Regions from separate parts of the Stenotrophomonas sp. 59 genome, predicted to be linked through region 2. Evidence: riboswitches for the same ligand, from Rfam matches in the RefSeq annotation. Region 2 holds a riboswitch; the other holds the start of a gene.
What was found. A riboswitch is a leader RNA that binds a small molecule or an ion and turns the genes downstream of it on or off. The one in region 2 is predicted to bind glycine.

Region 1: it holds a riboswitch for glycine, as region 2 does, so the genes downstream of both, gcvP (aminomethyl-transferring glycine dehydrogenase) here and QP552_RS18620 (trimeric intracellular cation channel family protein) in region 2, are expected to answer to the same signal.

The regions. Positions count from the first base shown of each region.
Region 1 covers NZ_CP127408.1:3,328,495-3,344,425, reverse strand. Annotated here, with positions in the region: gene QP552_RS15545 (amino acid permease) at 1-964, shown strand, start outside; gene QP552_RS15540 (VOC family protein) at 1,147-1,563, shown strand; gene gcvP (aminomethyl-transferring glycine dehydrogenase) at 1,639-4,506, opposite strand; glycine riboswitch at 4,569-4,671, opposite strand; gene QP552_RS15530 (multidrug effflux MFS transporter) at 4,971-6,197, shown strand; gene QP552_RS15525 (siderophore-interacting protein) at 6,339-7,235, shown strand; gene QP552_RS15520 (hypothetical protein) at 7,305-7,697, shown strand; gene QP552_RS15515 (M2 family metallopeptidase) at 7,818-9,785, opposite strand; gene QP552_RS15510 (phosphoethanolamine--lipid A transferase) at 10,393-12,042, opposite strand; gene QP552_RS15505 (phosphatase PAP2 family protein) at 12,039-12,806, opposite strand; gene QP552_RS15500 (glycosyltransferase family 39 protein) at 12,918-14,621, opposite strand; gene QP552_RS15495 (response regulator transcription factor) at 14,753-15,466, shown strand; gene QP552_RS15490 (HAMP domain-containing sensor histidine kinase) at 15,453-15,931, shown strand, end outside.
Region 2 covers NZ_CP127408.1:4,049,684-4,065,614, forward strand. Annotated here, with positions in the region: gene QP552_RS18580 (NYN domain-containing protein) at 1-573, opposite strand, end outside; gene QP552_RS18585 (NAD(P)/FAD-dependent oxidoreductase) at 697-1,977, shown strand; gene QP552_RS18590 (hypothetical protein) at 2,040-2,828, shown strand; gene QP552_RS18595 (XVIPCD domain-containing protein) at 2,825-4,465, shown strand; gene QP552_RS18600 (hypothetical protein) at 4,457-4,894, opposite strand; gene QP552_RS18605 (nuclear transport factor 2 family protein) at 4,898-5,329, opposite strand; gene QP552_RS18610 (hypothetical protein) at 5,398-5,814, opposite strand; gene QP552_RS18615 (GIY-YIG nuclease family protein) at 5,959-6,234, opposite strand; glycine riboswitch at 6,275-6,364, shown strand; glycine riboswitch at 6,378-6,481, shown strand; gene QP552_RS18620 (trimeric intracellular cation channel family protein) at 6,566-7,183, shown strand; gene QP552_RS18625 (MdtA/MuxA family multidrug efflux RND transporter periplasmic adaptor subunit) at 7,468-8,634, shown strand; gene QP552_RS18630 (multidrug efflux RND transporter permease subunit) at 8,631-11,729, shown strand; gene QP552_RS18635 (efflux RND transporter permease subunit) at 11,726-14,791, shown strand; gene QP552_RS18640 (3-deoxy-7-phosphoheptulonate synthase) at 15,042-15,931, opposite strand, start outside.

The DNA.
Region 1 (15,931 bases), 720 kb from region 2:
CTTCATGCTGTTCTTCACTGCGATCAACCTGCTCGGGGTGAAGAACTTCGGCGAGTTCGAATTCTGGTTCGCCATCCTCAAGGTCGCGGCGATCCTGGCCTTCATCGCCATCGGCGTGGCGCTGCTGATGGGCTGGCTGCCGCAGGTGACCTCGCCGGGCCTGAGCAACTTCACCGAACACGGTGGCTTCGCACCGAAGGGCCTGGCCGGCATCGGTGCCGCGCTGCTGGTGGTGGTGTTCGCCTTTGGCGGCACCGAGATCGTGGCCGTCGCTGCTGCCGAGACCGAAGACCCGGAACGCAGCATTGCCCGTGCGATCCGCACGGTGGCCTGGCGCATCCTGGTGTTCTACATCGGCTCGCTGAGCGTGATCATCGCTGTGGTGCCATGGACCAGCGAGGCGCTGAAATCGCCGTTCGCTGCGGTGCTGGATATCGCCCGTATCCCGGGCGCGGGCACCGCCATCACCCTGATCGCGGTGATCGCGCTGCTGTCGGCGCTCAATGCCAACCTCTACGGCGCCTCGCGCATGATGTATTCGCTGGCGCAGCGTCGTGAAGCCCCTGCCGTGCTGGGCTGGACCGACCCGCGCCAGGTGCCGGTCATCGCCGTGCTGGCCAGCGTGCTGTTCGGTTTCGCCGCCACCGTGATGGAACTGCTGTTCCCGGACCGGGTGCTGCCGGTGCTGCTGAACATCGTCGGTTCCACCTGCCTGCTGGTGTGGACGCTGTCGCTGGTCTCGCAGCTGGTGCTGCGCCGCCGCGCGGATCGCCTGGGCACCCGCCTGCCGTTCCGCATGGCCGGTTTCCCGTGGCTGACGGTGTGCGCGCTGGCGATCCTGGCGCTGATCTTCGGCCTTCTGCTGAGCGAGTCGCACACCCGCCTGCAGTTCCTGTCGATGGTGGCGCTGACCGCTACCATCGCCGCCGGCAGCGCCATCGCCCGGCGCATGCGCGAGGCCTGATCGGGTAGAGCCGACCCCACGGTCGGCTGCGGTCGCCGAGTTTTCTGTAGCGCCGACCCTGTGGTCGGCTGCTGTTTGCGTGGTCGCCGGCCGAGCATGGGCTCGGCTCTACAGCGGGCACACATTCCGCGTGGCACTGTGTGCAGATAGGCCGTCATCGGCCCGTCGACCGGGAGTACCGCATGCTGCGCAGCCGTCCCTTCCTGATGTTCACCGGCCAGGCCGAGGCCGCGCTGGCCCTGTACGCCGAAGCCTTTGCCGATTTCCGCCTGCTGGCCCTGCAACGCCATCCCGATGGCGCCGGCGCCGGCGCCGGCGTGCCCGGGCAGGTCCGCCAGGCCATCTTCCTGCTGGGTGGCACCCACTACCTGTGCTTTGACAGCCTGGACGTGCACGACTTCACCTTCAGCCCGTCGATCTCGCTGTTCGTCGAGTGTTCCGGTGCCGAGCAGTTCGAGCGCGCCGCGCGGGTGCTGGGCGAGGGTGGGCACTGGCTGATGCCGGTGGGCGATTACGATTTCAGCAACCGCTACGGCTGGGTGCAGGACCGCTTCGGGGTGTCGTGGCAGTTGAGCCTGGGGCAGATGCCGGACCCGTGATCGGATCATGGTGGGTGTGGACCTTGGTCCACACTCTTTAAAAAAAACGGCCCGCTTGCGCGGGCCGTTTGTCGATCATGCCTCGACTTCATCGTCCTTGTAGGCATCGACCGGGATGCAGGCGCACATCACGTTCTTGTCGCCGTACACGTTGTCCACGCGCGCCACCGGCGGCCAGTACTTGCTCTGCTTCAGGCTGGCCAGCGGGAATGCAGCCAGTTCACGCGGGTAGGCGTGGGTCCACTCGCTGGCGGTCACCGCGGTCGCAGTGTGCGGCGCGTTCTTCAGCGGGTTGTCCTCGCGGTCCAGGCGGCCGTCTTCAATTGCGGTGATTTCCTCGCGGATCTGGATCATCGCGCTGATGAAGCGATCCAGTTCGTGCAGCGATTCGCTCTCGGTCGGCTCGACCATCAGCGTGCCAGCCACCGGGAAGCTCAGGGTCGGGGCATGGAAGCCGAAGTCGATCAGGCGCTTGGCCACATCCTCGGCGCCGATGCCGCTGGTCTTCTCCAGCGGGCGCACGTCCAGGATGCACTCATGCGCCACCAGGCCGTTGCGACCGGTGTACAGGGTCTTGAAGTGCGGGGCCAGGCGCTTGGCGATGTAGTTGGCGTTGAGCTGCGCGACCTGGGTGGCCTTGCGCAGGCCTTCGCGGCCCATCATCGCGATGTACATCCAGCTGATCGGCAGGATCGAGGCGCTGCCGAAGCTGGCGGCGCTGACCATGCCGACCGGGCCGTTGTCACCCAGCTTGCCCGGCAGGAACGGTGCCAGGTGCTCCTTGACCGCGCACGGGCCGACGCCCGGGCCGCCGCCGCCGTGCGGGATGCAGAAGGTCTTGTGCAGGTTCAGGTGCGAAACGTCCGAACCCCACTTGCCCGGCTTGGCCACGCCCACCAGGGCGTTCATGTTGGCGCCGTCGGTGTACACCTGGCCACCGTGCTGGTGGATGATCTCGCAGATCTCGACAACTTCTTCCTCGAACACGCCGTGCGTGGACGGGTAGGTCATCATGATCGCGGCCAGGCGGTCGCTGTACTTCTCGGCGTTGAGGCGGATGTCCTCGACGTCGACGTTGCCGTTGGCATCGGTCTTGGTGACCACGACCTTCATGCCACACATCTGTGCCGAAGCCGGGTTGGTGCCGTGCGCCGAATCCGGGATCAGGCAGATGTCGCGGTGGCCTTCACCGCGCGAGCGGTGGTAGGCGCGGATCGCCAGCAGGCCGGCGTACTCGCCCTGCGCGCCGGAATTCGGCTGCAGGCTGACCGCGTCGTAGCCGGTGCATTCGACCAGCATCGCTTCCAGCGTATCGATCAGTTCCTTGTAGCCCAGCGCCTGGTCGGCCGGCACCAGCGGATGGATCTGCGAGAACTCCGGCCAGGTCACCGGGATCATTTCGGCGGTGGCGTTGAGCTTCATCGTGCACGAGCCCAGCGGGATCATCGTGCGGTCCATCGCCAGGTCCTTGTCGGCCAGCGAGCGCAGGTAGCGCAGCAGTTCGTGCTCGCTGTGGTGGGTGTTGAACACCGGGTGGGTCAGGAACGCGGACTGGCGCAGCAGGCCGGCCGGCAGCGCATCGGCGGTGCTGGCATCCAGCGCATCGACATCCAGCGCGGCACCGAACACGGCAGCCACGGCAACAATGTCGGCGCGGGTGGTGGTTTCGTCCAGGCTGATGCCGACCGAGTCGCTGTCGATCGCGCGCAGGTTGTAGCCGGCGGCGCGGGCCTTGGCATGGATCTCATCGGCGTGCACGCCGGTGACATGCAGGGTGTCGAAGAAGTCGCCACCAACCTGCACGCCGGCATTGCGCAGCGCTGCGGCCAGGATCGAAGCCAGGCGATGGGTGCGGCGGGCAATGCGGGTCAGGCCTTCCGGGCCGTGGTAAACGGCGTACATCGAGGCCATCACCGCCAGCAGCACCTGCGCGGTACAGATGTTGGAAGTCGCCTTCTCGCGGCGGATGTGCTGCTCGCGGGTCTGCAGGGTCAGGCGGTAGGCCGGGTTGCCCTGGGCATCGACCGAAACGCCGATCAGGCGGCCCGGCATCGAGCGCTTGTAGGCGTCACGGCAGGCCATGAAGGCGGCGTGCGGGCCACCGAAGCCGAACGGCACGCCGAAACGCTGGCTGTTGCCGACCACGATGTCCGCTCCCCATTCGCCCGGGGCGGCCAGCAGGGTCAGGGCCAGCAGGTCCGTGGCCACGGCCACCAGGCCGCCGCGTGCGTGCACGGCATCGACCAGCGCCTTGTAGTCGCCCACCTGGCCGAAGGTATCCGGATACTGCAGCAGCAGGCCGAAGGCTTCCGCTTCCAGCGCTTCGGCCGGGGTGCCGACGCGCAGCACGATGCCCATGGGCTCGGCGCGGGTACGCAGCAGTTCCAGCGTCTGCGGATGCACGGCGTCGTGCACGAAGAAGGTGTCCGACTTGGACTTGGCCGAACGCTTGGCCAGGGTCATCGCTTCAGCAGCGGCGGTGGCTTCGTCCAGCAGCGAGGCGTTGGCGATTTCCATGCCGGTCAGGTCGGCGCACAGGGTCTGGAAGTTGATCAGCGCTTCCATGCGGCCCTGCGAGATTTCCGCCTGATACGGGGTGTAGGCGGTGTACCAGGCCGGGTTTTCCAGGATGTTGCGCAGGATCACGTTCGGCGTGTGGGTGCCGTAGTAGCCCTGGCCGATGAAGCTGCGCAGCACGGTGTTCTTGTCGGCGATCGCACGGATCTTCGCCAGTGCCTGCACTTCGGTCATCGACTCCGGCAGCGCCAGCGGCGCCGGCGACTTGATCTTGGCCGGCACGATGGCATCGGTCATCGCATCCAGCGACGCGTGGCCGACGACATCGAGCATCTGCGCGATCTCGGCGTCGTTGGGGCCGATGTGGCGCTCGACGAACGCGTTGTGGTGCTCAAGCTCACGCAGGGAAGGGGTGTTCTGGGACATGGCGAAGGATCCGTCAGGAAAGGGCACACGCACGGGCACAAGCCGCCGGTCGGCGGTCTGCGGGGCGCCCCTCTGTCCTTTTGCCTGAGAGTTTAAAAGCGCGGAAAACCGCAGCTTCGTGCCCCTTCGGCGCCGGATCGAACCGGTCTCTCCAGAGTTGTGTTACGGGTGGTATCGGGCCTGAGCGATTACGGGCGTTGCGCCTTCGGCAGCGGTGTTCCGCTTCTCCCACCGTGTTGCCCGCCGATTATAGCCCGTTGCGGGCGCGGCGGCCGCCTCCGCCCCAGGTCGCCGCGCCTGAATGGCCGATGGCCCGGGCGTGCGTTTTGTGCAGTGCTGCATGGCGCCGGGCGCAATCCCCGCCTATGATGGGCGGATACCCGAATTCATCTGGCGCCGTCCCCGTGCAGCGGGACCGGCGCCCGCCGTGCGTGCCCCGCATGGCCCTGCCGGACGCTTCCTCCATGACCGCCGCCGTTGCTCCCTCCACCCGCCGCATGGCCCTGCTGCTTGCCGGCCTGGCCATGTTCGGCCCGTTCTCGATCGACACCATCTTCCCGGCGTTCCCGCAGCTGGCCCAGCGCCTGGCGGTGGACGAGGTGGCGGTGCAGCAGACCATCAGCGTGTACCTGCTGTTCTACGGCCTGATGAGCCTGGCGCACGGCCCGCTGTCCGATGCCTGGGGCCGCAAGCGGGTGATCCTCGGTGGCCTGGTGGTGTTCGTCGGCGCCTCGGTCGGCTGCGCGCTGTCCACCGACCTGAGCACGCTGCTGGCCTTCCGCGCGCTGCAGGGCCTGTCGGCGGGTGTGGGCATGATCGTCGGCCGCGCGGTGATCCGCGACCTGTACCACGGCCATGACGCACAGCGGCTGATGAGCCAGGTGTCGATGCTGTTCGGCATCGCCCCGGCGATCGCGCCGATCATCGGTGGCTGGATCCTGCTCAGCGGCGCCGGATGGCCGCTGATCTTCTGGTTCCTGGTGGTGTTCGCGCTGGTGCTGCTGGCGGCTACCGCGCGCTACCTGCCGGAAACCCATCCGGTCGAGGCACGCGTACCGTTGTCGCCACGGGTGCTGATGCGTGACTACGTGCGCATCGGCTTCAACCCGCGCTTCCTGCGCCTGGCGCTGGCCGGCAGCATCGGTTTCGGCGGCATCTTCCTGTACATCTCCTCGGCGCCGGTGTTCGTGATGCAGCACCTGCACCTGGGCGAGGGGGGCTTCGCCTGGCTGTTCATTCCCACCATCGGCGGCATGACCACCGGCTCGTTCCTGTCCGGGCGCATGGCCGGGCACACCACGCCCACCCGCCAGGTCGCCATCGGTTTCAGCCTGTGCGCGCTGTCGGCGCTGCTGAATGTCGGCTACGTGGCGCTGTCGCCGCAGTTCGTGCTGCCGTGGGCGGTGCTGCCGATCTTCCTCGGCGGCATGGGCATGTCGCTGATCTTCCCGATCCTGGCCCTGGCGGTGCTGGACATGTACCCGCACCAGCGTGGCCTGGCATCGTCGCTGCAGGCCTTCGTGCAGCTGATGATCAGTACGGTGGTGGCCGGCGTGGTGTCGCCGCTGCTCAGTGCAAGCCCGCTGCACCTGGCACTGGGCCAGGCCGCGTTCTTCGGCGCCGGCTTCGTGTTCTGGTACTGGGAACACCAGCGTGAACGCGCGGCGCAGGCAGCCTGCACGGGCCATTGAGCAGCGCGCAGGGGTAGGGTGGGCGGTCATGCCAGCAACGCTTGCGGCGAGGAACGACCGGACTAGGCTGGGGACTCCAGCCAGCCGGTGCGTGGATGCACGACAGCCAGCCGATCCGATGTCGTTGCATGAGGTTCCCCCATGGCTGCGCAGCAGACCTACCGCCTGTTCGAGGTGGCGCTGAAGGAGCGCCGCGTTCTTTCCCCTTCCCTGGACCGCATGGTGTTCACCGGTGCCGACGTGGCGCGGATGAAGACCGAAGGCCCGGACCAGCGCATCAAGGTGTTCTTCCCCTTGCCCGGCCAGGACGTGCCGCAGGTGCCCAGCGGCGAGGACTGGTATCCGCGCTACCGGGCGCTGCCGGACGATCAGCGCCCGCCCATGCGCACCTACACCATCCGCCAGCTGCGTGCCGAGCAGGGCGAGGTCGACGTTGATTTCGTGCTGCATGGCGAGACGGGGCCGGCCTCGCGCTGGGCCATCCACGCGCGGCCGGGCGACCGCGTAGTGCTGCTGGCCCCCGATGCCGACTGTGCCGACAGCAGCGAAGGCTGGGAATGGAAACCGCCGGCGGGTGTCGGCCAGGTGCTGCTGGTGGCGGATGAAACCGCGCTGCCGGCAGTGGCTGGCATCCTCGAGGAACTGGCCGCGCTGGCCGATCCGCCACGCACGCTGGCGCTGCTGGAAGTGGCGCAGGCCGGCGATGCGGTGCCGCTGAAGGCGCCGGACACGGCCGAGCTGGTCTGGCTGCCACGCGGACAGGCGGCCCACGGCCAGCCGCTGCTGCAGGCGGTCCAGTCGCGGCTGGCAGCGGCCTCGGCGGTGTCTGCTGGTGACGAACTGGAGGAGATCGATGTCGACGCGCAGATCCTCTGGGAGCAGGCCGATGCCAGCGTGGCCGGGCCGCTGTATGCCTGGGTGGCAGGCGAGGCGGGGGCGGTGATGGCGATCCGTCGCCACCTGGTCCGCGACTGCGGGCTGGACCGCCGCGCGATCACCTTCATGGGCTACTGGCGGCACGGCAAAGTGCTGGACTGAGGGGTGTGAAGCGGCGTGGCGGGTGGGGTGCGCTATCCTTGCGCCCCCCTTTCGCAGCGGTACCGCACCATGTCCACCAGCTCCAAGACCCGCCGCGACCAGCGCCGTCGCCAGGAAAAGCAGGCCGCCAACAAGGCCGCTGCCCAGGCCTCGCCGGTGGAGCCGCATGCGGAACTGCGCGATGCACAGCGCACCCTGCTGGCCGGAGTCGTGCGCCGTGACGGCGAATGGGTGCTGGGCATGGATGGCCGCATTGCCGGCCACAGCGAGAGCGCGGCGCAGGTGCTGGCGCTGATCATGCAGGCCGGTGAGCTGCACGAACGCAATGGCACGCCGGTGCGCCTGGTGTACTCCGACGCACTGCGCGATGCCGCACAGGCCGAAGCCAAGGAGAAGGGCCAGACCTTCGAGGAATTCAAGGCGGAGCTGGCCGCAGCGATGGCAGCGAAGAAGAACAGCTGATCCGCCGTGGGTAGCGCCGGGCCATGCGCGGCGAGCGCAGCGGTGCGATGAAGAGCCGCCGGGCATGCCCGGCGCTACCGGAAACATCAGGGGCGGATCCTCGCGGACCCGCCCCTTCTTTCATTTCGCCGCCGGGGCCGCGTTGGCCTGCCAGCCGCACATCTGGCCTTCGTTCTGCTGCTTCAGCCACTCGTTGACCGGCGTGAAGTACTCGATCATCGGGCCGGCATCGAGCTTGTCGGTACCGGTCAGCTCCTTCAACGTGGCCTGCCACGGCTGGCTGGCACCCTTGCTCAGCATCGCCCAGTACTTCTGGCCGGCTTCCTTGTTGCCGTAGAAGGTGCACTCATGCAGCGGGCCCTTGTAGCCCGACGCGTCGCACAGGCCCTTGTAGAACTGGAACTGCAGGATGCGCGCCAGGAAGTAGCGGGTGTAGGGGGTGTTACCCGGCACGTGGTACTTCGCGCCCGGGTCGAAGAACTCCTCGCCACGGGTGCTGGCCGGGGCCACGCCCTGGTACTTGGCCTTCAGGTCCCACCACGCCTTGTTGTAGTTGTCGGCGGTGATCGAACCGTCGAACACGCCCCAGCGCCAGCGATCGATCATCAGCCCGAACGGCAGGAACGACACGCCCGACAGCGCCATGCGCATCTGGTTGTTGATGACCGCCTCACGGCTCTCGGTCGGCGCATCGACCAGGCCGATCGAGCTGAGGTACTTGGGCGTCATCGCCAGCACGATGGTGTCGCCGATCGCTTCGTGGAAGCCATCGTTGGCACCGCCCTGGAACAGCGGCGGCAGCGGGTTGTAGGCCAGGTCGTAATAGATGTGGCCCAGCTCGTGGTAGATGGTGGTGAAGTTCTCTTCGTTCGGCTTGATGCACATCTTGGTGCGCACATCGCCTTCCATGTTCATGTCCCAGGCGCTGGCGTGGCAGACCACGTCGCGGTCATCGGGCTTGATGAACTGGGTTTTTTCCCAGTACGACTGCGGCAGCGACGGCATGCCCAGCGACACGTAGAAGTCCTGCGCGCGCTCGGTCATCTGCTTGGCGGTACGCAGTTCGGCCTCGCGCTGCGCCTTGTACTGGGCGGCCACGTTGGCATCCTTGCCGCCGGCCTTCGCCAGTGCCGCGCTCAGGTTGGTCTGGTACTGCTTTTCCAGCGCCGCGGTGATGTCCAGGCTGCCGGCGCCAGGGTAGGGTTCCAGCTGGTCCCACAGGTTGGACCAGTCCTGCTGCCACATGTTGCCCAGCAGGTGCGCAGCGATCAGGCCATTGCCCACTTCGGCCTTGTCCTTGCCGTAGGTCTTGTCCAGCTTGCCGCGCGCGTAGCAGTGTAGCTGTTCGTACATCGGCTTGACCTGCTCCCACAGGCGATCGGTTTCAGGGCCGATCTGCTCCGGCGGCATGTCGTAGCCACTGCGCCACATCTGGCCGGCATCGGTGAAGCCCATGCCCTTGGCGCCTTCGTTCACCAGGCCGACGAACTTCTGGTAGTCGCCGCGCATGCTCTTGGTGGTGCTGTGCCAGCCCTGCCACGCATCGAGCTGCTTGTCGTAGTCGCGGCTGCGTGCCAGCACCTGCTCCAGCTCGCCAAGCTGGCGGCAGGAGTTCGGATCATTGGCATCGGTGCAGTACTTGCCGGCACCGTAGCTGCCTTCCATACGGGTGGCGATCTGGGTCAGCTCGGCCAGCTTGGCCGGATCGCGCGGCGCCGGCATCGAGGACATCAGCTTCAGCAGATGGATCGCGCGCTTGCTGTCCTCGCTCATCGGCTTGCCGTCGAATTTGGCAGCCTGTTCGATCCAGCTGTTGAGCTGGGTCAGCGAGCGCTCGTTGGCCTTGGCGGCGATGCGTTCGGAATCACTGTTGATGTAGGTGGAGGACAGCCACTGCGCCGAGGTCATCTCCGGGTAGGCGGCCTTGAATTCGGCATTGATGCGGGCCACGAACTGGTCGGCGGTTTCGCCGGCCGGAGCGCTGCTGCTGGCGGTATCGGTGCCTGGGGTGGGTTCCTTCTTGCAGGCGGCCAGGGCCAGCGTGGCGGCGGCGACAGCCGAGGCCAGCAGGAGATGACGGTGTTTCACGGGCGGTCCTTGGGTGGTGAACGACGGCCGAAGGCTAGTGGGCAGCCGCTGCCACCGCAAGTGGCGGAAGTCGGTAGGGTTCGGCAGGGCTGCGCCCTGCACCCGCAGAAGCAACGGCAACGGCCGAAGCAACAGCAGAAGCGGGCTATCCGTGGGATGGCGGGGCGGTGTGGGCTTGCAGGACACGCCGTAAACCCATCCATGGGGGCTCGATGGCGCCATCCATGGCGCCAACGGTCCTGCAATCCCACACCGCCCCACCTCTGACAGATCGCGGCGGCCGTTGGTGGGTGTCGACCTTGGTCGACACATCTGTCAGGTATCGAAAATCAAAATGGGGTCGGATCCGTTTTCCTCAGGAAAACGGATCCGACCCCAAGGTCGTTCCAACAGATCGCGGAAAACTGTCGAAGGCGGGGTGGGTCCGGTGGCGGGGGTGTCAGCCGCATGGATGCGGCTGCCAAGCCTCCAGGGACGGATTCACGGCGTCCCCCGCCACCGGACCCACCCCGCCAATCCCCAGGAAACCTGCTTCTGGTGTTGCTGCGGCACTTGCCGTTGCAGTTGCCTCTGCAGGTGCAGGGCTGCAAGCCCTGCCGAACAACCCTCAACCTTCGCAGTTGGCGAACACGTCGCGGTCGCGCTCATACAGCAATGTCTTCACCTGCATCAGCCCCAGCACCGATGGGAACAGGTTGTCGTGGTCGGTATACGCTGCCGAACGCTTGCGCACGCACTGCAGGTCCAGCCCACGGCTGCTGGCGAAGCCGGGCGAGAACCACATCGTCATCGGCACACGGGTCTGCTCGGCCGGGGCGATCGCATACGGCACGCCATGCAGGAACAGGCCCTTCTCGCCCAGCGATTCGCCATGGTCGGACAGGTAGATCATCGCCGTGTCGTAATCCTGCATGCCTTGCAACGTGCCGATCGTCTTGCTCAGGAAGTGATCGGTGTACAGCACCGCGTTGTCGTAGCTGTTGGTGATCTCTTCGCGCGAGCAACGACCGATGTCACGGGTGTCGCAGGTTGGCTTGAAGCGGGCGAAGGCGGCCGGGTAGCGCTCGAAGTACGCCGGGCCGTGGTTGCCCAGCTGGTGCAGCACCACCACCCGGTCGCCGGGCTTTGCGCGTACCTGGGTAGCCAGGTCCTGCAGCAGGATTTCGTCCATGCAGCGGCCATCGGCACACAGCCCCGGCGTGGTCGCATCGGACAGTGACTGGAACTCCAGGCCTTCGCACACGCCCTTGCAGCCAGACTGGTTGTCACGCCACAGCGGTGCGATGCCGGCGCGGTTCAGCACATGCAGCAGCGACTGGTGTGCACGGATCTTCTTCTCGTCGTACTCGTGGCGTCCCCACGGCGAGAACAGGCACGGCAGCGACACTTCGGTGCTGGTGCCGCAGGAGTGCATGTCGGGGAAGTTGATCACCGGTGCCTGGGCCAGTTCCGGGGTGGTGTTGCGGCCACCGTTGAGGCCCCAGTTCTGCGCACGCACGGTCTCGCCCATCACGATCACCAGCAGGCGAGGCTTGCTGGCCGCAGCGCGCGGCGTGGCCTTGGCGTCGGTGCCGATCGGCAGCTTCGGCGCGCGCTGCACGGGGTTGTCGCCACGCAGTGCACGCGGCAGGCCCAGCAGCACGTTGGCCGGGGTGGCGAGGTAACGCACTTCACGCTGGTTGCGCATCAGTGCGGAGACATCCTGGAACGAGATCAGCGCACCGCCAATGGCGGTCACCGCTGCCACGACCAGGAAGCCGAGGCGCCACAGCAGGCTGCGGCCCCAGCTGCGGCGGCGCAGCTGCACGCGCCACAGCACGACCATCGGCAGGATGGCCAGCAACAGCACCGGCCACAGCAGCGACACGGTCATCAGCTCGCGGCTTTCCTTGGGGTCGGTCGCCAGCACGTTGCGCAGCATGTCCGCATCCAGGTAGATGTGGTAGCGGCTCATGTAGTGCGCAGCAAACGCTGTCACCAGCAGCAACAGGCTGATCACCACCTTGGCATTCCAGCGCCAGACCAGGATGCCCAGCAGCACGCCATGTGCACCCAGCAGCAACAGCAGCAGCGAAAGTCCGTAGCGCAGGCTGCCCGGATGGCTGGCCATCGCGCTGTGCCAGAACAGGCCGTTGCCGGCCACCGCAAAGAACAGGCTGGTCAGCGCGATCAGTGCTTCGGTGGAAAGCTGCGGCCGCCAGTTGCGAAGACCCGCAAGCGCGGGGAGGCGGGCGGGGCGTTGGACCGATGCACTCATGCGTTTGCCTCCTGGCGGTTGGGACGGTCCAGCTGACGGCGTGTCAGGACGCGTTTGACGATCAGATACAGGCCCAGCGAAAGCAGCCAACATATCAACGCAGTGGCAACGTCATGCGAAAGGAAATGGGCGCCCCGCAGCTGCTGGCTGATGCCGAATACCAGGCCGGTGCCGAGGCCGATCCACAGCCCTGCCAAGCGCCAGGACGGGCGCCACAGCAACGCGAAGAAATACAGGCAGAGCCACGCGTAGCCTGCGCTGGCATGCCCTGCCGGGAAGCAGGCCTGCGCGGCCATGCCGGCCGGGCGTGTGGTGAACAGACCGATGAAAGGCTGGTTGCCACCATAGCGGAGCAGGTCCCAGGGGCATTCCATCGGCACCAGCGACTTCAGAAGGGAGATCACGCCGGTGCCCAGCGCCATGGCAATCACGACATAAAGCAGCGCCCATTGCAGGGTGCGATCGCGACCCTTACGCCAGTGGTGGAAACACAGCAGGATCGCGACCAGCGCCGCTGCCGTGCTCAGCCACTTGCCGGCCTTGTGCACCAGGGTGCGGGTGCCCCAGGCGTCCTGCAACGCCCAATGGCCGCCCTCAAGACGGAACAGGTGGTCGGCCACCCATTGATCACCGCCGAATCCCATCAGCAGCGTAAACACGGGCAGACCGATTGCGACAGGCAGCCAGAGGTGAGTTACGGCAAATCGTGACGCCAGTGGCGATGTCGCAAGCGGCGCTACCGAATCAAGGGGACGGACGGGCATGCTGGGAAAGGGCGGTTCGGGAATCCGCGGTCATGCTCGTCACCTGGATGTCGGAGAAGGGTCGGACGCTCGTTCGTGCCGGGTTAATGCTTGCCCGGCACATGTCAACGTTCAGTCTTCTTCGGCGGTCGATCCTGTCCGCTCGGCGTGGCAGTCCGGGTTCCATGCAGTACCGGGAAGCAGTTGCCAACGATTCCTGTTGGCGACACCGATGTCGATCACCTTGGCCGGATCCACGCAGGGGCTCATCGCGTCGTCCAGCACCAGCAGCCAGCGCTTGTCCGGTGCCTCGGCCAGCCACGGGCCGGCATCGTGCCATTGCTCGGCCCAGGGGCGCTTGAAGCCGAACTCGCGTACCGGGCGGTCGGCCTGCAGCAGGTTCTGTTCGCGCCAGGCCACCAGCGCCAGTTCGGCGTCTGGTCCGATCCGCGCGCCGACCCGGCGCATCAGCGCCGACGCCGAGGCGTAGGGGTCCAGCGCCGGAATCAGCACCAGGCCGTAGAGCATCCACAGCATGCCGTGGGTCAGCAGCACCAGCGTCGCTGCGCGGCGCACCCGCAACCAGACAATCAACGTCGCCAGCGCGATGGCGAAGGTCAGCAGGCCATCACCCAGCACTGGCAGCAGGGTGTCGGGCATCGCCCGGCGTTCCAGCTGGGCCACCGCCCACGGGTGTTCGGTCATCAGCATCACGCCCAGCGTGCCGGTGGCCAGCATCAGCACCACGCTGTAGCCGAACAGGTAGCGGCGCACGCACAGGCGGCGCAGCAGGCCGGGCAGCAATGGCGCCACGGCCAGGGCCATCGCCGGCAGCATCGGCAGCAGGTACACCTCGCGCTTGCCCGGGCTGGCGCTGAAGAACACCAGCACCAGCACGGCCCAGCCCAGCAGCAGCCACTGGCGGCGGTCGCCGCGGCGGATACGGCGCCACCAGGGCTTGAACAGCATCGGCAGCAGCAGGCTGCCCGGCAGCCACAGGGTCAGGATCACCTGCAGGTAGTACCAGGCGGGCTGCCGGTGGTGCCAGGCATTGGCGTAACGGGTACCGGTCTGCTTGAACAACAGCTCATGCGCGTAGGCCTGCAGTTCGGCCGTGGGCGTGTGCAGCAGGGCCCAGCCCAGCGGCGCCAGCCACACCCCGACACCCAGCAGGAAGGCCGGAATCAGCCACAGCAGGGTGGCCGGATGCGGGCCTTCCACCGCGTACCCCCGGCGACGCTGGTACAGCCACCAGCCAAACCAGGGCAGCACCATCAGCAGCGGCAGGAAGCCCACGCCCTTGGTCACGGTACCCACGCCGGCGGCAAAGCCGGCCAGCCACAGGGCGGGCAGATTGCGGCGTTCGCACAGGTGGCGCATCAGGCCCCACAGGGCCACGGTGGTCATGCCCACCAGCACCATGTCGATCTGCGCGCGCTTGGCCATCAGCCCGAACTGCAGGGTGCAGAACAGCGCCGCCAGGGCGTAGATGGAATGCCGTGGCGACCACAGCCGCCGTGCCAGGTCCGACACCAGCCACAGGCTGAGCAGGGCGCCCAGCAACGATGGCAGCAGGAACGACCACTGCCAGCTGCCGACGATCTCGTAGGCGGCGGCCTGCAGCCACATGAAGACCGGCGGCTTCTCCGCATACAGCTCCACGCCGCGGTGCGGCAGCAGCCATTGCCCGCTCTCGACCATGGTCCTCGCCGCCAGCACGAAGCGCGGCTCGTCCGGCGGCTGCGGCTGCCGAAGGCCGATCCCCGCTGCCAGCGCAGCAATGATCAGCAGCCACAACAGGGGCAGGCGCCAACGGCGGGGCAGGGCTACGGGCACGGCAGGCTCCGGGAGCAAAACGGCCATTCTGAGGTGGCGGGGGTGGGAAAAGCGTCAGAGCGACGCCGGGGCGACCGCATTCCGACATGTGCGGCGCTACCATGGTACGAACTTCCGTGGATGTTTCGTGCATGCGTCTGTTGGTGATCGAGGACAACCGCCAGCTGGTGGCCAACCTGTTCGACTATTTCGAGTCGCGCGGGCATGTGCTCGACGTGGCGCCGGATGGCATCACCGGACTGCACCTGGCCGGAAGCCATCCGTATGACGCGGTCATCCTGGACTGGATGCTGCCGCGCATGGAGGGCCCGGAGGTGCTGCGCCGGCTGCGCGCCGAGCATGCATCGGAAGTGCCGGTGATCATGCTGACCGCGCGTGACGAGCTGCCGGACAAGATTGCCGGCTTCCGCGCCGGCGCCGACGACTACCTGACCAAGCCGTTCGCGCTGCCCGAGCTGGAGGTGCGGCTGGAAGCGCTGCTGCTGCGTGCGCAGGGCCGCAACCCGCGCAAGCGCCTGCAGGTGGGCGACCTGGTGCTGGATCTGGCGACGCTGGAGGCCCAGCGTGAGGGCCAGGTGCTGCACCTGTACCCGGCCTGCCGCAAGCTGCTGGAAGTGCTGATGCGCGCCAGCCCGGGGGCGGTCACCCGCCAGCAGCTGGAATTCGCCCTGTGGGGCGACGAACCGCCGGATGGCGATCTGCTGCGTTCGCATGTCTACGAACTGCGCCGCAGCGTCGATGGTCCGTTCGCCGAGAAACTGATCCATACCCTGCCGCGGGTGGGCTACCGGCTGGCGGTGACCACCGCCAGCGATGCGAGCAAGGTTGACGATGAAGGCGCGTAAGCCGGGGCCGCTGTACCGGCGCGTGGTGTGGTGGTTGCTGGGCTATCTGGCGCTGCTGTCGATCGCGGTGTTCAGCGTCGGCAACTATGTGCATGAACATGCCGAGCATGCCGCCTGGCGCGCACTGCTCAATTCCGAACTGGACAGCATCGTCGAGCACGTCGAGCACGAGCCGCATTACCGCTGGCAGGATTCGGACACGCTCAGCCTGTACCGGTTCGATGCGGTCAACCTGCCCGAGGGCCTGCGCACATTGCATCCGGGGCTGCATGACGGCGTGATGGTCAAGGGGCGCGAGACGGCGGTGATGGTGCGCGAAACCGAGCCGATGGGCCGGGTCGCGCTGGTTCTGGACATCTCCGACTTCCATGACCTGGAACAGTTCGCCACGCGCTGGGTGATGCTGGCCGGGGTGATCATGATCTTCGTCACCGTGCTGATGGCGTCGTTCGGCATGGAGCGCAT
Region 2 (15,931 bases):
CAGCATCTTCACCAGCCGCGTGTCGCTGCGCATTTCCGCACCGCTCTTGCGCGGGCGCGCATCGTCGTTGGCCACCGGCTCGTTCGATGCCTGTTCGCTCGATGCCTGTTCGGTATCCGGCACGCTGGCATGGGTCTGGCCCAGCGCCTCCAGATAGGTGAACTTCGAGCACGCATTGACGAAGGGTTCCGGCGTCTTCTTCTCGCCGAAGCCATACACCTTCACGCCATCGGTCAGCAGGCGCATCACCATCGGGGTGAAGTCGGCATCGCTGGAGACGATGGCAAAGCCATCGAGATTGCGCGCGTACAGAAGGTCCATGGCATCGATCACCATCGCCATGTCCGAGGCGTTCTTGCCCTTGCTGTAGGCGAACTGCTGGATCGGGCGGATCGCGTATTCGTGCAGCACGGCTTCCCAGCCCTTCAATCGCGGGCTCTTCCAGTTGCCGTAGGCGCGGCGCACGTTGGCCACGCCGTAGCGGGCCACTTCGGCCAGCACTTCGTCGATCTTCGAGGCCGGCGCATTGTCGGCGTCGATCAACAGGGCGATGCGCTTTTCCGGTTCGCTCATGGACTCCTCGCGGGCGGTTGCCTGAACCCGAGTATCGCCGATCCACGCGGGCGCTGACGTGACAGGCGGTCGCCGTGAGAAGATGCCAGGCGCTTCCCCCAATGCCCCCACTGGAGTGAGTCGATGAGTCGTGAGCGCGTTCCCCACCTGGTCGTTGTCGGCGGCGGTTTTGCCGGTCTCTGGGCCACCCGTGCCCTGGCACGCGAGCGCATACGCATCACCCTGGTCGACCGCCGCAACCATCATCTGTTCCAGCCCCTGTTGTACCAGGTGGCCACCGCAGGCCTGTCCGCGCCGGATATCGCCGCACCGCTGCGCCACATCCTCGGCCACCAGCGCAATGTGGAAGTCCGCCTGGGCGAAGTGGTGGCCATCGACAAGCAGGCCCGGCAGATCCGCATGGCCGATGGCAGCGCGCTGGACTACGACAGCCTGCTGCTGGCCACCGGCGCCACCCACGCCTACTTCGGCAACGACCAATGGGCCGATGATGCGCCCGGCCTGAAGACGCTGGACGATGCCATCGCGCTTCGCCGCAAGCTGCTGCTGGCCTTCGAACGCGCCGAGGCCGAACCGGACCCGGCAAAGAAAGCGGCGTGGCTGAGTTTCGCCATCGTCGGCGGCGGCCCTACCGGCGTCGAGCTGGCCGGCACCCTGGCCGAAATCGCGCGGCATACGCTGCGCAATGAATTCCGCCACATCGACCCGGCCAGCGCCAAGGTGCGGCTGGTCGAGGCGGGCCCGCGCGTACTGTCCTCGTTCCCGGAAGTGCTTTCGCTGAAGGCGCGCCGGCAGCTGGAAAAGCTCGGCGTGGAAGTGCTGACGGGTACCCCGGTGAGCGACATCGGCAGCCAGGGTTTCAAGCTCGGCGATCAGTTCGTGCCGGCACGCACCGTGGTGTGGGCCGCCGGCGTGGCCGCTTCACCGCTGGCGCGCACGCTGGACGTGCCGCTGGACCGCGCAGGACGCGTGCAGGTGCAACCGGACCTGACCCTGCCGGGTCACCCGGAGCTGTTCGTGGCCGGCGACCTGGCCGCGCTGGACCAGGCCAACGGCAAGCCGGTACCCGGTGTGGCGCCCGCGGCCAAGCAGATGGGCAAGTACGTGGCCGAGGTCATCCGCGCGCGCCTGCACGGCAAGCCCGAACCCGGTCCGTTCAAGTACGCCGACTACGGCAATCTGGCCACCATCGGCCGCATGGCCGCCATTGTGCACCTGGGCCGACTGCAGCTGTCGGGCATCCTGGCCTGGTGGTTCTGGCTGGCCGCGCACGTGTTCTTCCTGATCGGCTTCCGCAACCGCATCGTGGTGCTGCTGAACTGGGCGGTGGCGTACTGGAGCTACCAGCGCAGCGCGCGCATCATCTTCGGCGATGACCAGGACGACCGGCGGCCCAGGCGCTAGGCCCCGGAGGTCTTCACGCACGGGCTGCTAGCGTAAGCCGGTCGCTCATGGAATGAAGCCGCATGGACCTGCTGAAATGGTTGCCCGCCCTGATCGCGGCCGCCCTGCTCTCCGGCTGTCCTGCGGGGCAGTCGCAGGCGGAAGTCTCCGCCCCTTCGCCAGCACCCTCTCCACGCCTGTCACCCGGTACCTACTCGACCGAACGAGGATGGGGACAGCTGCTGCTGCAGGCACGCCCTGGCAGCACATCGCTGCAGTTCCATCTGGAGACTGAATCCTCCGGCGCCGGATGCAGCCTGGCGGGCACGCTCGGCGACGATCTGCAGTCCGTCGCGGTGGATCCCGCACCCGGCGCAGCGCAATGCCTGCTCACGATGCAACCTACCGCCCAGGGAATCGAGATCGGTACGCGCACGGCCGATGCCTGCGCCGCTTACTGCGGCAGCAACGGGGGATTCAAGGGACACTACCTTGCGGTGAGCGACCGTTGCATGACGGACAACGTTGCCGCCGCGCTGCGCAAGGCCGCTGAAAAGACCGCGCCGTATTCCGCCGCCGGCACCGCCGGCACGCTGGAAGCGCTCCAGGCGTCCTGCGCGGGCACGCTTCCATTGAGCACGATCGCCGACATCAGGCTGGCGATCGCTTCGGCCCAGCATGAGGCAGGAAACAACGCGGCCTGCCAGGCCGCACTGTCGCCCTATGCCGAGGACGCCGCGCGCAGCGATGACGAACTCACGGACGGGATGTCACCGGTTGCAGCGGATGAGTACGTCGCCCTCATCGCATCCGTGCGCGAAGCCCTGAAGATGTGTGGGCGCACCGCCAACGGCAGGGAGAACAGCCCATGAGCACGGCACCGCAGGATCGCCCGCAGCTCAGTGATGCGCAACTGCGCACACTGGCCTACTTCGCCATCGGCGTGGCGTCCGAGGGCAGCAACGCCGGCCGCAATGTGGCCTATCAGCTGTCCTTCGCCGGCAACATCAATGGCAATGTCATGACGCCGGTGGGCAACAGTGGTTTCTCCATCGGCACACTGCAGACCGATCTGGGCCAGCACCCGGAGGTGGCGACCCAGCTGGTGGACGCCTATCAGCGCTGGGCACGCCAGCAGCAGCCCTCGCTGGAGCTTGATGCACGCCAGCGGCAGCAGACGGTTTCCGACCTGCAGCGCGATGGCGACGGCATCAGGGCGCAGAACGGGCGTGCCCTGGATGGGACCATCCGCGGCCATCTGAACACCTTTCTCGCGTCCAGCGACGGCGTTGCGTTCGTGCATGCACACGATGTCAGCCAGGTCGACCGCCTGCTCCGCCACGGCGATGGCCGCCGGGATCCTGGCGGCGCGATGCAGCAGCTACGCGGCACCGACCTGTACCAGCATGCATCGCTGGATGACCAGGCCAAGCTCGCCACCATGCTGATGAAGCTGGAGAACCAGGCAGGGTTGAGCCGCTATCCTGGCGTTCTGCGATCGATTGCCAGCGGCGACCTGGCCAGCGTGGATGACGTCAAGACACGGATCGACGGCATGCTTCCCAACCGCGTCGTACGCGGCAGGGAACAGCCCGACTATCTGGAAAGCGGCGTTGAGCATGCCCTGAAGGGCACCGAGGTCTTCAACCGGTTGCGGGCCGCAGGGCCAGGCAACCCGATGCGCGACGTGTTCGCCGGTGTCTCCGCCGACCCGCTGGCCAGCCCGGTGGCGCTGGCCGCCGATCGTGCACATCCCGAGGCCCTGCATCGCTACGAGGTGATCAAGACCCTGTTCCTGCAGAACACCGAGGCACCGGCCTACCTCGATGCCCTGCAGCACGGGCGCTCACATGCCTGGGGCCGCCCGCAGGCGGCAGGCAACTCGCCGGCCACCGCCGGCCTGTACGCCTCCGGCGATGATCTGGTGATCTGGAACCGGGACGGTCGCGGCCACGCCTTCATCGATGGCCAGTGGTCCACCGTACCGCGTGCGGAACTGCATCGCCAGCAGAATGCCGACGGCTCCATCGACCTCAACCGCGCCCCGCGCAACGGGATGCCCGAACAGCTGCTGCACGTCGAACCCGCACAACCGGAGCGACGGCGTGCCGCGCTTTCCGATCCGCTGCTGCAACAGGCCGAGGAGGCGGTACGACACCTGGAAGACAGCCGGGCCCAGCCTTTCGGCGAGAACACGCAACGCCTTGCAGCCAGTTCGACCTGCCTGGCCCGCGAGGCCGGGCTGACACGCATCGACCATGTCGTGCTGGGCGCCTCGCCTTCGCAGGACGGCAGGGCAGAAACGCTCTTCGTTGTGCAGGGCGATCTGTCCGACCCGGCCCATCTCAGGGCACAGATGCCGGCCGCGCAGGCATTTGCCACCCCCGTGGACACGTCATTGGCGCAGCTGCAGTCGCTGAATGACGCACATCGACAGACCGATGCGCGGTCCAGGCAGGAGGAGCAGGATCACCAGAGCACCCTGTCCCAGCAGGCGCGGTCAGTCTGATCCGCGCCCATGCGACGGTCGGGGCGGGCAGTACCCTTGGGCCCGAGCCGTGCCCGCGATCTGCCGTGACGACCAGTGCCGGGTGATCCAGATGGTCAATGCTGCCGAGCTCAGGTGCCAGCGCAGCATGCTGTGGCGTGGATGGTGCCCGAGGTGGACGCGTGCGATCCAGGAAGCTTCGAGTTCGACATCAGGCACGTTCACCTTCGCATTCACTCCCACGTGGCGCGCCATGAATCGCCATGGATCCATCGGTACGTGGTGGGCGTAGCTCGCAGCACCACACGCGCCGCCGCTCCGCGCGGAATCGACAGGTTGCGGCCGGCCCTCGGTCGCGACCAATCCCAGCAGATACACCAGGCCCGGCAGCAGGGCCAGGAAGGTCAACAGCAGAAGCAGCGCGATCCACGCCCGGCCCACGGCACGCATCAGTCACTGCGCCTTCGGCTTCGGGTACCACAATGCGTTGACGATGACCCAGCGCTGCCCGAAGCGGCCCATGTGGAAGTAATCGACGAACCACGGTGTTTCCAGCCGCACCGAGGCGGCGTTGCCGGTCACGTCCAGCACCGTGCAGCGGCGGTCCCATTGCTCCTTCGGGGTCTTCAGCGCACCCTGCTTCGTCAACGAGACCAGTTCTTCCTTCGACATCCGGCGCAGGCCAAGGCGCTCATCGGGTGTATCACCGAGGACCGCGCGCTTGGCCAGGTCCGGGTGCAGGGACCGGGCGACGCGCTGTGGGTCGGCCTCCAGCTGGCCGTCGACGTAGTCATGGCAGGTGGCTTCGATGGCCGCGAGGGTGGCCGGGTCGGCGGCGGGGCTTGTGGCTGCGGAAAGGGCGAACAGCAGGGCGATCGTGGACATCCGGGTCTCCAGCGCTGAGGGCTGGATGATCATGGCATGTGCAAGCCGCATCCACGCATGGCGTGGATCTACGGCATCAGGCGCATTTCGTCGGTGCCCAGCTGCATGTACATGAACGCAGCGGCTTCTTCAGACATGGGCTGCCCCTGCGGGAAGCTGTCCAACCAGGCGGTGATACGCGCATGGCGCCCCGCCAGCGCATCCGCCAATGCCTGCTTTTCCGCGTCAGTGGCACGCTCCTGCATTTCGTTGCGAAGCACGTCATCGCCGATCCCCCACTTTTCCGCGAACGGGATCAGATCGACCAGATCGGGAGGGACCCGGTCACGACGCAGGTGGATCGGTTCGGGTGTGCTCGGGCCGTAAGCTGCCAGCTCAGCGGCGGTGCCGATCTGCCCATGCTGCAGTGGCGGCGGCGACGGTGCCTGGGTGCAGGCCAGAAGGGCCACGCAGGCAGTCAACAGCAACATCCCGCGGTTCTTCATCGGACGGATCCATGTGTCGATGGGTGTGGCGATCATGGCATGGACAAGGCCTATCCACGCAGGGCGTGGATCTACCGTAGGGCCGAGCCCCTGCCCGGGTCCTGCAACGGGCAGACGGAACAGCAGCCGAGCGCGGGCTCGGCTCTACAGAAGCCGGGCGTCCGAGGCCTGCAGCCAGGCCAGCTTGCGTTCGCGCGGCTGCTGCTTGAGTTGCCATTCGGCGCGCGAGGCGGCGGAACGATCCGGGTATTCGCGCACGGCCAGCACGCGCAGTGGCGGCCGGGCCCGGGTGTAGCGCGCGCCCTTGCCCGCCTGGTGGGCGGCGAAGCGTGCGTCCACGTCGGTGCTGATACCCGCGTAGTAGCTGCCATCACGGCATTCGAGCAGGTACAGGAACCACGGGCGGGGGGACGGGGCCATGCCGGGATTATGCCGTGCTGCACTGCAGCGGATATACTGGCGGCCGAATGCAGGAGAGAGGCGCCGCGCTGGCGCCCGCCGAAGGCGCAGGCTCCCATGATCGCTCAGGCCGGTGGGCTGGAATCCCACCAACCATGCATTCGACTCGCCGAGCTGGAGAGAGGTCACCGGGCATGCCCGGGACGATCCGCCGAAGGGGCACGCGGCCCACGCCGCTGAACTCTCAGGCAAAAGGACAGCGGGAGCGGCACCGGTCATCGTCATCCCGTCATTGCGCAGGCAATGGCGGTATACGCGCATGGCCGGCCCCACCGCGCCCGGAGCCTGCCCCATGCTGCTGTCCATCATCTACCTGATCGCCATTTCCGCCGAAGCCATGACCGGCGCGCTGTCCGCCGGCCGCCGCCGCATGGACCTGTTCGGCGTGGTCATGATCGCCTGCGTCACCGCCCTCGGTGGTGGTTCGCTGCGCGACATCCTGCTCGGCCACTACCCGCTGGGCTGGGTGAAGCATCCCGAATACCTGGGCTTCACCGTGTGCGCGGCGCTGATCGCTACCTGGGTGGCGCGCTGGATGCACCACTTCCGCCGCACCTTCCTTGTGCTGGACGGGCTGGGCCTGATCGCCTTCACCCTGATCGGCTGCTCGATCGCACGCGAGGCCGGCCATGCCACCCCCATCGTGCTGATCGCCGGCATGCTGACCGGTGCGTTCGGCGGCGTGCTGCGCGACATCCTCTGCAACGAAGTACCGCTGATCTTCCAGAAGGAGCTGTACGCGATCATCGCGCTGCTGACCGGCGCCGCCTACCTGTTGCTGCTGCACTGGGGCGTTGCCGACGCCACCGCGATCCTGTGCTGCCTCGGCGGCGGCTTCGCACTGCGCCTGCTGGCGATCCACTACCGCTGGGAAATGCCGAAGTTCGTCTATCACGACGAAGTGCATTGATTGTTTGACGGTAGTGCCGGCCGCTGGCCGGCAACACGGCACACGCCCGCAGATTCCAGCAGGTTGCCGGCCAGCGGTCGGCACTACCGAGTGCGTTGCATGACCATGGTCATGCGGCATTGGCCGGGGTGATTGGCTACCATTGTCACCCCGTCGCACGCGCGACGGCATCCAGCCACGCCGCGCCCGCGGCCCCGCCAGACACTCCCTCCCCGCTGCCCGTGGTGCCGTGAACGCGCCGACGGGCCCGCATGTCCCTGCGCGCGCAGGGCACAGGATGCCTCATGTCTGTCGCCGAAAATTCCCGCTTCCGCCGTGCCCGCTCGTTGCGGGTGGTGCTGGCCCTTGCCCTCTTCGGCCTTCTGGCGTGGTGGCTGTGGCCCCGGAACGGCGCCGGCAGCAGCGACGATGCGACGGGCAGGACGGTGCCGGTACGCGTGGCGCGCGCCAGTGCCGAGCCGCTGGTGCTGCGCCTGAAGGCTGTCGGTACGGTCACCCCGCTGCACAGCGTGGTGGTGCGCAGCCGCGTGGATGGCGAACTGCTGCGCCTGCACTTCCAGGAAGGGCAGCAGGTGAACGCCGGCGACCTGCTGGCGCAGATCGACCCACGCCCGTATGAGGTGAAGCTGGCACAGGCCCAGGGCACCCAGCAGCAGAACCTGGCCGAGCTGGAAAACGCCGAACGCCAGCTGCAGCGCTACCGCGAACTGCAGAAGCAGAACTACGTGTCCGGGCAGGAACTGAGCGACCAGCAGAGCAAGGTGCGCCAGCTGCAGGGCCGCCGGCTCAGCGACCAGGCGTCTGTTGATGAAGCACGCCTGCAGCTGCAGTACACCCGCATCACCGCGCCGGTCAGTGGCCGCGTCGGGCTGCGGCGGTTGGACGTGGGCAACCTGGTACGTACCAGCGATGCCGAAGGCCTGGTGACGCTGGCGCAGACCGCGCCGATCAGCGTGCTGTTCACCGTGCCCGAACCCGAGCTGCCTGCGCTGCTCGACGCCGTGCAGGCGCAACCGTCGCTGGCGGTGGAAACCTGGGACCGCGAAGAACGCCGGCAGCTGGCCCGCGGCTCCCTGTCCAGCCTGGACAACCGCATCGATACCACCACCGGCACACTGAAGCTGCGTGCGCACTTCGACAACCACGATCTGGCACTGTTCCCCAACCAGTTCGTCAACGTACGCCTGCAGCTGGGCGAGCAGCCGGCGCTGCTGATTCCCGATGCCGCCGTACAGTTCGGCAGCCAGGGCAACTACGTCCATGTCATCGGCAAGGACAACAAGGCGCAGCGGCGCGTCGTGGTGCTCGGCCCCGCCGATGACGGCCGCGTGGCCGTGCGTTCGGGCTTGGCCGCGGGCGACCAGGTGGTGATCGAAGGCATCGACGGACTGGAAGACGGCACGGCGGTGGAGATCATCGCCGGGGAGGCTGCGAGCAAGGCCGGCGCATGAACCTCTCGCGCCCGTTCATCCTCAGGCCCGTCGCCACCACGCTGCTGATGGTGGCGCTGCTGCTGTCCGGCGTGCTCGCCTATCGCCTGCTGCCGGTGGCCGCCCTGCCACAGGTCGACTACCCGATCATCCAGATCACCACGCTGTACCCCGGTGCCAGCCCGGAACTGACCACGCGCACGATCACTGCGCCGCTGGAGCGCCAGCTCGGGCAGATTCCCGGCCTGAAGCAGTTGTCGTCCACCAGTTCCGGCGGCGCGTCGGTGATCACCCTGCAGTTCGGACTGGACGTCCCGCTGGGCGTGGCCGAACAGGACGTGCAGGCTGCGATCAACGCCGCCGGTACCTTCCTGCCCGGCGACCTGCCGGTGCCGCCGGTCTACCGCAAGGTCAATCCGGCCGATACGCCGATCCTGACCCTGGCGGTGACCTCGCAGGGCCTGTCGCTGCCACAGGTGCATGACCTGGTGGATACGCGCATCGCGCAGCGCCTGGCGCAGCTGCCCGGCGTCGGCCTGGTCAGCCTGGCCGGTGGCCAGCGCCCTGCAGTGCGCATCCAGGTCAATCCCGCGGCACTGGCCGCCAACGGCCTGGGCATGGACCACATCCGCACCGCCATCGCCGCCGCCAACGTCAACCTGCCCAAAGGCAGTTTCGATGGCCCGATCCGCGCGGTGATGCTCGATGCCAACGACCAGATGCGCAGCGTGGATGAGTACCGTGCCCTGGTACTGGCCTGGCGCGATGGTGCGCCACTGCGGCTGGGTGACGTGGCCACCATCACCGATGGCGCGGAGAACCGCCAGCTGGCGGCCTGGAGCGGCACCACGCCGGCGGTGCTGGTGAACATCCAGCGCCAGCCCGGCGCGAATGTGATTGCCGTGGTCGAACAGGTTCGCGCGTTGCTGCCGCAGCTGCAGGCCACGCTACCCGCTGGCGTGCAGATGGCCGTGCTGAGCGACCGCACCGAATCGATCCGCGCGTCGGTGCGCGGCGTGCAGAAGGAACTGGTGCTGGCCATCGGCCTGGTGGTGCTGGTCACCTGGGTATTCCTGCGCAACCTGCCGGCCACACTCATTCCCAGCGTGGCGGTACCACTGTCGCTCATCGGCACCTTCGCGGTGATGCTGCTGGCCGGCTATTCGCTCAACAACCTGACGCTGATGGCGCTGACCATCGCCACCGGCTTCGTGGTGGACGATGCCATCGTGATGCTGGAGAACATTGCCCGCCATCTGGAAGAAGGTGAAAGCCCACGCGAGGCCGCACTGAAGGGTGCGGCCGAGATCGGCTTCACCCTGGTGTCGCTGACCGTTTCACTGATCGCGGTGCTGATCCCGCTGCTGTTCATGGCCGACCTGGTGGGCGCGCTGTTCCATGAGTTCGCGGTGACACTGGCGGTGGCCATCGGCATTTCGCTGCTGGTCTCGCTGACGCTGACGCCGATGCTGTGCGCGCGTTTCCTCAAGTCGCATGCAAAGGGGTCCGATCCCGCCAGGGCTCCGACCCCGAAACAGGATGTCTTCGACCGCATCATCGTCCTCTACGACCGCCAGCTGCGCTGGGTACTTCAGCGCCAGCCGCTGATGCTGCTGGCTACGGTCGCCACGCTGGCGCTCACGGTTGCGCTGTACTTCGCGGTGCCCAAGGGCTTCTTCCCGGTGCAGGATGCCGGCCTGGTCCAGGGCATCAGCGAAGCGCCCCAGGCCATCTCGTTCCAGGCCATGCGCGAGCGCCAGCAGGCGTTGGCCGCCGCCATCGAAGCGGACCCTGCCGTGGCCAGCGTCTCCTCCTACATCGGCGTGGACGGCAACAACGCCACGCTCAATACCGGCCGCCTGCTGATCGAGCTGAAGCCACACGGCGACCGGGATGGCGCGGCGGTGGTGATGGCACGCCTGCAGCAGCGCGTATCGAAGATTCCCGGCATCACCCTGTACCTGCAACCGGTACAGGAGCTGGGCATCGAAGACCGCATCAGCCGCACCCAGTACCAGTTCACCCTGACCACGCCGGATCTGGAAACACTGGAACGCTGGACCCCGGAACTGCTGCAGGCGCTGCGCCAGCAACCGGCGCTGCGCGATGTCGCCAGCGATCTGCAGATGCAGGGACGGCAGGCACGGGTGAACATCGACCGTGATGCCGCGGCGCGCCTGGGCGTAAGCATTGAAGCGGTAGCAGACGCGCTGTACGACGCCTACGGGCAGCGTCAGATCTCCACCATCTTCACCCAGGCCAGCCAGTACCGCGTGGTGCTGGAAGCCGACCCATCGCGGCAGCCGGGACCGGAAGCCATCAGTGGCCTGCGCGTGCGCAGCAGCGGCGGACAGACCGTGCCGCTGGGTGCGGTGGCACAGGTGGAACTGGGCCCGACCGCCCTGCTGCGCAACCATGTCGGCCAGTTCCCGGCTGCCACCCTGTCGTTCAATCTCGCACCGGACGCATCGCTGGGCGAGGCGATCGATGCCGTGCAGGCCGCACGCACGCAGATCAGCCTGCCCGGAAGCATCGAACTGCGCCTGCAGGGCGCCGCAGCAGCGTTCAGCAGTTCGCTGTCCTCCACGCTGTGGCTGATCCTGGCCGCGGTGGTGGTGATGTACATCGTGCTGGGTGTGCTCTACGAGAGCTTCATCCATCCGGTCACCATCCTGTCTACCCTGCCCTCGGCCACGGTGGGGGCGCTGGCGGCATTGTGGGTGAGCGGGCGCAGCCTGGACCTGATCGCGGTGATCGGCATCGTGCTGCTGATCGGCCTGGTGAAGAAGAACGCGATCATGATGATCGACTTCGCACTGGACGCGCAGCGCACGCGCGGCATGACCCCGCGCGAGGCGATCCACCAGGCCGCGCTGCTGCGCTTCCGGCCGATCCTGATGACCACGCTGGCCGCGCTGTTCGGTGCCGTGCCGCTGATGCTGGCCAGTGGTTCCGGTGCCGAACTGCGGCAACCGTTGGGCTGGGTGATGGTGGGCGGGTTGCTGGTCAGCCAGGTACTGACCCTGTTCACCACGCCGGTGATCTACCTCGCCTTCGACCGCTTGCAGCGCGGCCGCGCGGCAGCAACCACCGCCGCTGAAGAGGCCAGCGCGTGACCCCTGTGGAGCGCCTGGCACAGGCCTGCGTGCAGCGGCCGGTGGCCACGATCCTGTTGGCGGTCGCGCTGGTGCTGGCAGGCCTGCTGGCGCTGCGGCTGCTGCCCGTGGCACCGCTGCCACAGGTGGACTACCCGGCCATCGAAGTCAGTGCCAGCCTGCCCGGTGCTTCGCCCGAATCGATGGCGGCCACCGTCGCCACGCCGCTCGAACGTGCGCTCGGCAGCCTGCCCGGCATCTCGCGCATCGATTCGGCCAGCACCCAGGGCCAGACCTCGGTGGAGCTGAAGTTCGTGCTCGGCCGCGATGTCGACGAAGCCGCGCGCGAAGTGCAGGCCGCCATCAACCTCGCACGTGGGCAGCTGCCCAGTGGCATGCCCGGCATGCCGCAGTACCGCAAGGTCAATCCCTCACAGGCACCGATCCTGGCGCTGGCGCTGACCTCGGACACCTTGTCGCCCGGGCAGCTGTATGACCTGGCCTCCACCGTGCTGGCGCAGAAACTGTCGCAGGTACCGGGCGTGGGCGAAGTACAGGTCGGTGGCAGCGCGCTGCCGGCGGTGCGCGTGTCATTGGATCCAAACGCACTGAACCATGCTGGATTGGCACTGGAAGACGTGGCGCGGGCCATCGCACGCGCCAACGCAGTGCGCCCGCTGGGTGCGGTGGGCGATGAACGCCAGCAATGGCAGCTGGAAGCACCGCTGCAGCTGCGCCAGGCCACCCAGTACCGCGAACTGGCGTTGAAGGTGAGCGACGACCGCACGCTGCGGCTGGGCGATGTCGCCGCCGTCGCCGATGGCGTGGAGGACCGCTACGCCAGCGGCTTCCACAACGACCGCCCTGCCGTGCTGCTGATCGTCAGCCGCCAGCCCAATGCCAACATCATCGCCACCGTCGATGCCATCCAGGCGCAGCTGCCGCAGTTGCATGCACTGCTGCCTTCCAGCGTTGACATGCGCCTGGTGATGGACCGCTCGCCGGTGATCCGCGCCACGCTGCACGAAGCGGAGATGACGCTGGTACTGGCCATCGTGCTGGTGGTACTTGTGGTGCTGGGCTTCCTCGGCCACTGGCGTGCGGCGCTGGTGCCCAGCGTAGCGATACCAGTGGTGCTGTTCGGTACGCTGGCGCTGATCGCGCTGATGGGCTTCTCGCTCAACACGCTCTCGCTGATGGCACTGATCGTTGCCGCCGTGCTGGTGGTGGACGATGCGATCGTGGTGCTGGAGAACATCGCGCGCCACCGCGAACTGGGCGCCGACCGCTGGCAGGCGGCCGTGCGCGGTGCCTCGGAAGTGGGCGCGACGCTGATTTCGATGAACCTCGCCCTGGCGGTGGTGTTCGTCTCCATCCTGCTCCTGGATGACTTCGTCGAGCGCCTGTTCCGCGAGTTCTCGCTGACCCTGGTGACTGCGATGGCGGTATCGGTGCTGATCGCGCTGAGCCTGGTACCGATGCTGTGCGCGCGGTTGTTCGTCGATACCGCACAACAGCCTTCGCGCTGGCGGCGTGGTGGCAATGCACTGTTCGAACGCGTGCGCAGAGCTTACCTGCGCACCCTGCAGGCCAGCCTGCGCCGGTTGCGCTGGCCGTTGCTGGCCTTCGTTGCGGTCATCGCACTCAATGCCTGGCTGTTCCAGCAGGTACCCAAGGGCATCGTGCCCAAGCAGGACACCGCACAGCTGCGCGGTTTCGCCCGCGGCGACGATGGGCTCTCCTTCCAGGCCATGCAGCCGAAGATCGACGCGTACCGGAAACTGCTGCTGTCCGACCCGGCCATCGAGGACATCATCGGCTACATCGGCGGCAGCAACGGCGTGAACAACGCCTTCATCATGATCAAGATGAAGCCGCTGGCCGAGCGCAGGGTCTCCAGCCAGCAGGTGATCGACCGCCTGCGCGCGCGGCTGCCCAAGCTGCCCGGCGGCAATCTCTATCTGTGGGTGGACCAGGACATCCGCCTGGAAGGCGCCGGCAGCAGCGGCAAGTACGAATTCCAGCTGCTCTCGGCCGATACCGCGCCCCTGCGCGAATGGGCACCGAAGGTCGCCGCCGCACTGCGCGGCCTGCCCGAGCTGGTGGACGTGGAAGCACAGGGCGAAGCAGGCATGCGCCAGGTGGTGCTGGACATCGATCGCGAAGCGGCCGCGCGGCATGGCGTGGACCTGCGCACCGTCGCCAACATGCTCAACAACTCCTTCAGCCAGCGCCAGGTCGCCACCCTGTACGACAGCCTCAACCAGTACCGGGTGGTGATGGAGCTGGACCCGGAACACACCCAGGACCCGGGCACGCTGGCGCGGTTGCAGGTGATCGATGGCGATGGCCGGCGCATTCCGCTGTCGAGTATTGCCAGCTGGCGCTACGGCATGGCGCCGGACCGCGTGTACCACAGCGAACAGTTCGCCTCCATCTGGATAGAGTTCGCGCTGGCACCGGGGGTGGGCCTTGAGCAGGCCACGCGTGCCATCGACGACGCGATGGCGAAGCTGATGCTGCCACGTTCGGTGCAGGGCAAGCTGTCCGGCGAGGCCGGCGGCCTGGAGCAACTGCGTTCGCGCCAGCTGTGGCTGGTGCTGGGCGCCACGCTGGCGGTGTACCTGGTGCTGGGCATTCTCTACGAGAGCTTCCTGCAGCCGCTGGTGATCCTGTCGACGCTGCCGTCGGCGGGTGTTGGCGCGCTGCTGGCACTGTGGTTGTTCGGCAACGAACTGAACCTGATCGCCTTGCTCGGCCTGTTCCTGCTGGTGGGGGTGGTGATGAAGAACACCATCCTGCTGGTGGACTTCGCGCTGGCCGGTGAGCGGCGCGGCCTGACTGCGCAGGACGCCGTGATGGACGCGGCGCGGTTGCGCCTGCGGCCGATCCTGATGACCTCGCTGGCGGCGCTGCTGGGCACGTTGCCGCTGATGCTGGCCAACGGTGAGGGCTGGGAACTGCGGCAGCCGCTGGGCATCGCGATCGTGGGGGGGCTGCTGGTCAGCCAATGGCTGACGCTGTACACGACCCCGGCGATGTATCTGGCGTTGGCGAGGTTGCGCGCGAAAAAGGCCATGTAGCGTCGAGCCATGCTCGACTGCGCGTTGCAGGAATCCAACGCGCTTCGCGCGCAAGTCGAGCATGGCTCGACTCTGCAAAAACCGGCATCACCACCCCGGCGATGTACCTGGCGCTGTCGCACATACGCAGCGCCAGGCGCATCGCCGGTGCGGACGGATCGGCCTCCAACTCCGACCGACCCTGATCGCGGCCGCACCCCCGCAGGCGCTGGCCGCCATCCACACACGTGCCGCACTCAAGCGGCTTCCATCAGGCGGCTTCGGACACCTTCACTTCACGACGGGCGCGCACGGCCGCGGCCAGTCGCTCCAGCACCGTCACGGTGGTGTCCCAGTCGATGCAGCCGTCGGTGATGCTCTGGCCGTAGACCAGCGGCTGGCCTTCCACCAGTTCCTGGCGGCCGCCGACCAGATGGCTCTCGATCATCACACCGACGATGCGCTGTTCACCGTCTTCCAACTGAACGGCGATGTCCTCGATCACCTTCGGCTGGTTGTCCGGGTTCTTCAGGCTGTTGGCATGGCTGGCGTCGATCATCAGGCGGGTCGGCAGCTTGGCCTTGGCCAGCGCCTGGCAGGCCTCGGCAACGCTGCCCGCATCGTAGTTCGGCTGCTTGCCGCCGCGCAGGATCACATGGCAATCCGGGTTGCCGGTGGTCGACACGATGGCGGTGCCGCCCTGCTTGGTGACCGACAGGAAGTGATGCGGATTGGAGGCCGCACCCACCGCGTCGGCGGCGATCTTCACGTTGCCATCGGTGCCGTTCTTGAAGCCGACCGGGCACGACAGTCCCGAGGCCAGTTCGCGGTGCACCTGGCTTTCGGTGGTGCGCGCACCAATGGCGCCCCAGGCCACCAGATCGGCAATGTACTGCGGCGAGATCACGTCGAGGAACTCGACGCCGGCCGGCAGGCCCAGCTTGTTGATGTCGCGCAGCAGGCCACGGGCGATGCGCAGGCCCTTGTCGATCCTGAAACTGCCATCCAGGTCCGGATCGTTGATCAGGCCCTTCCAGCCCACCGTGGTACGCGGCTTCTCGAAGTACACGCGCATGACGATTTCCAGCTCGCCGGCCAGTGCGTCACGCAGCGGCTTCAGGCGCTGGGCGTACTCGATGGCGGCGTGCGGGTCGTGGATCG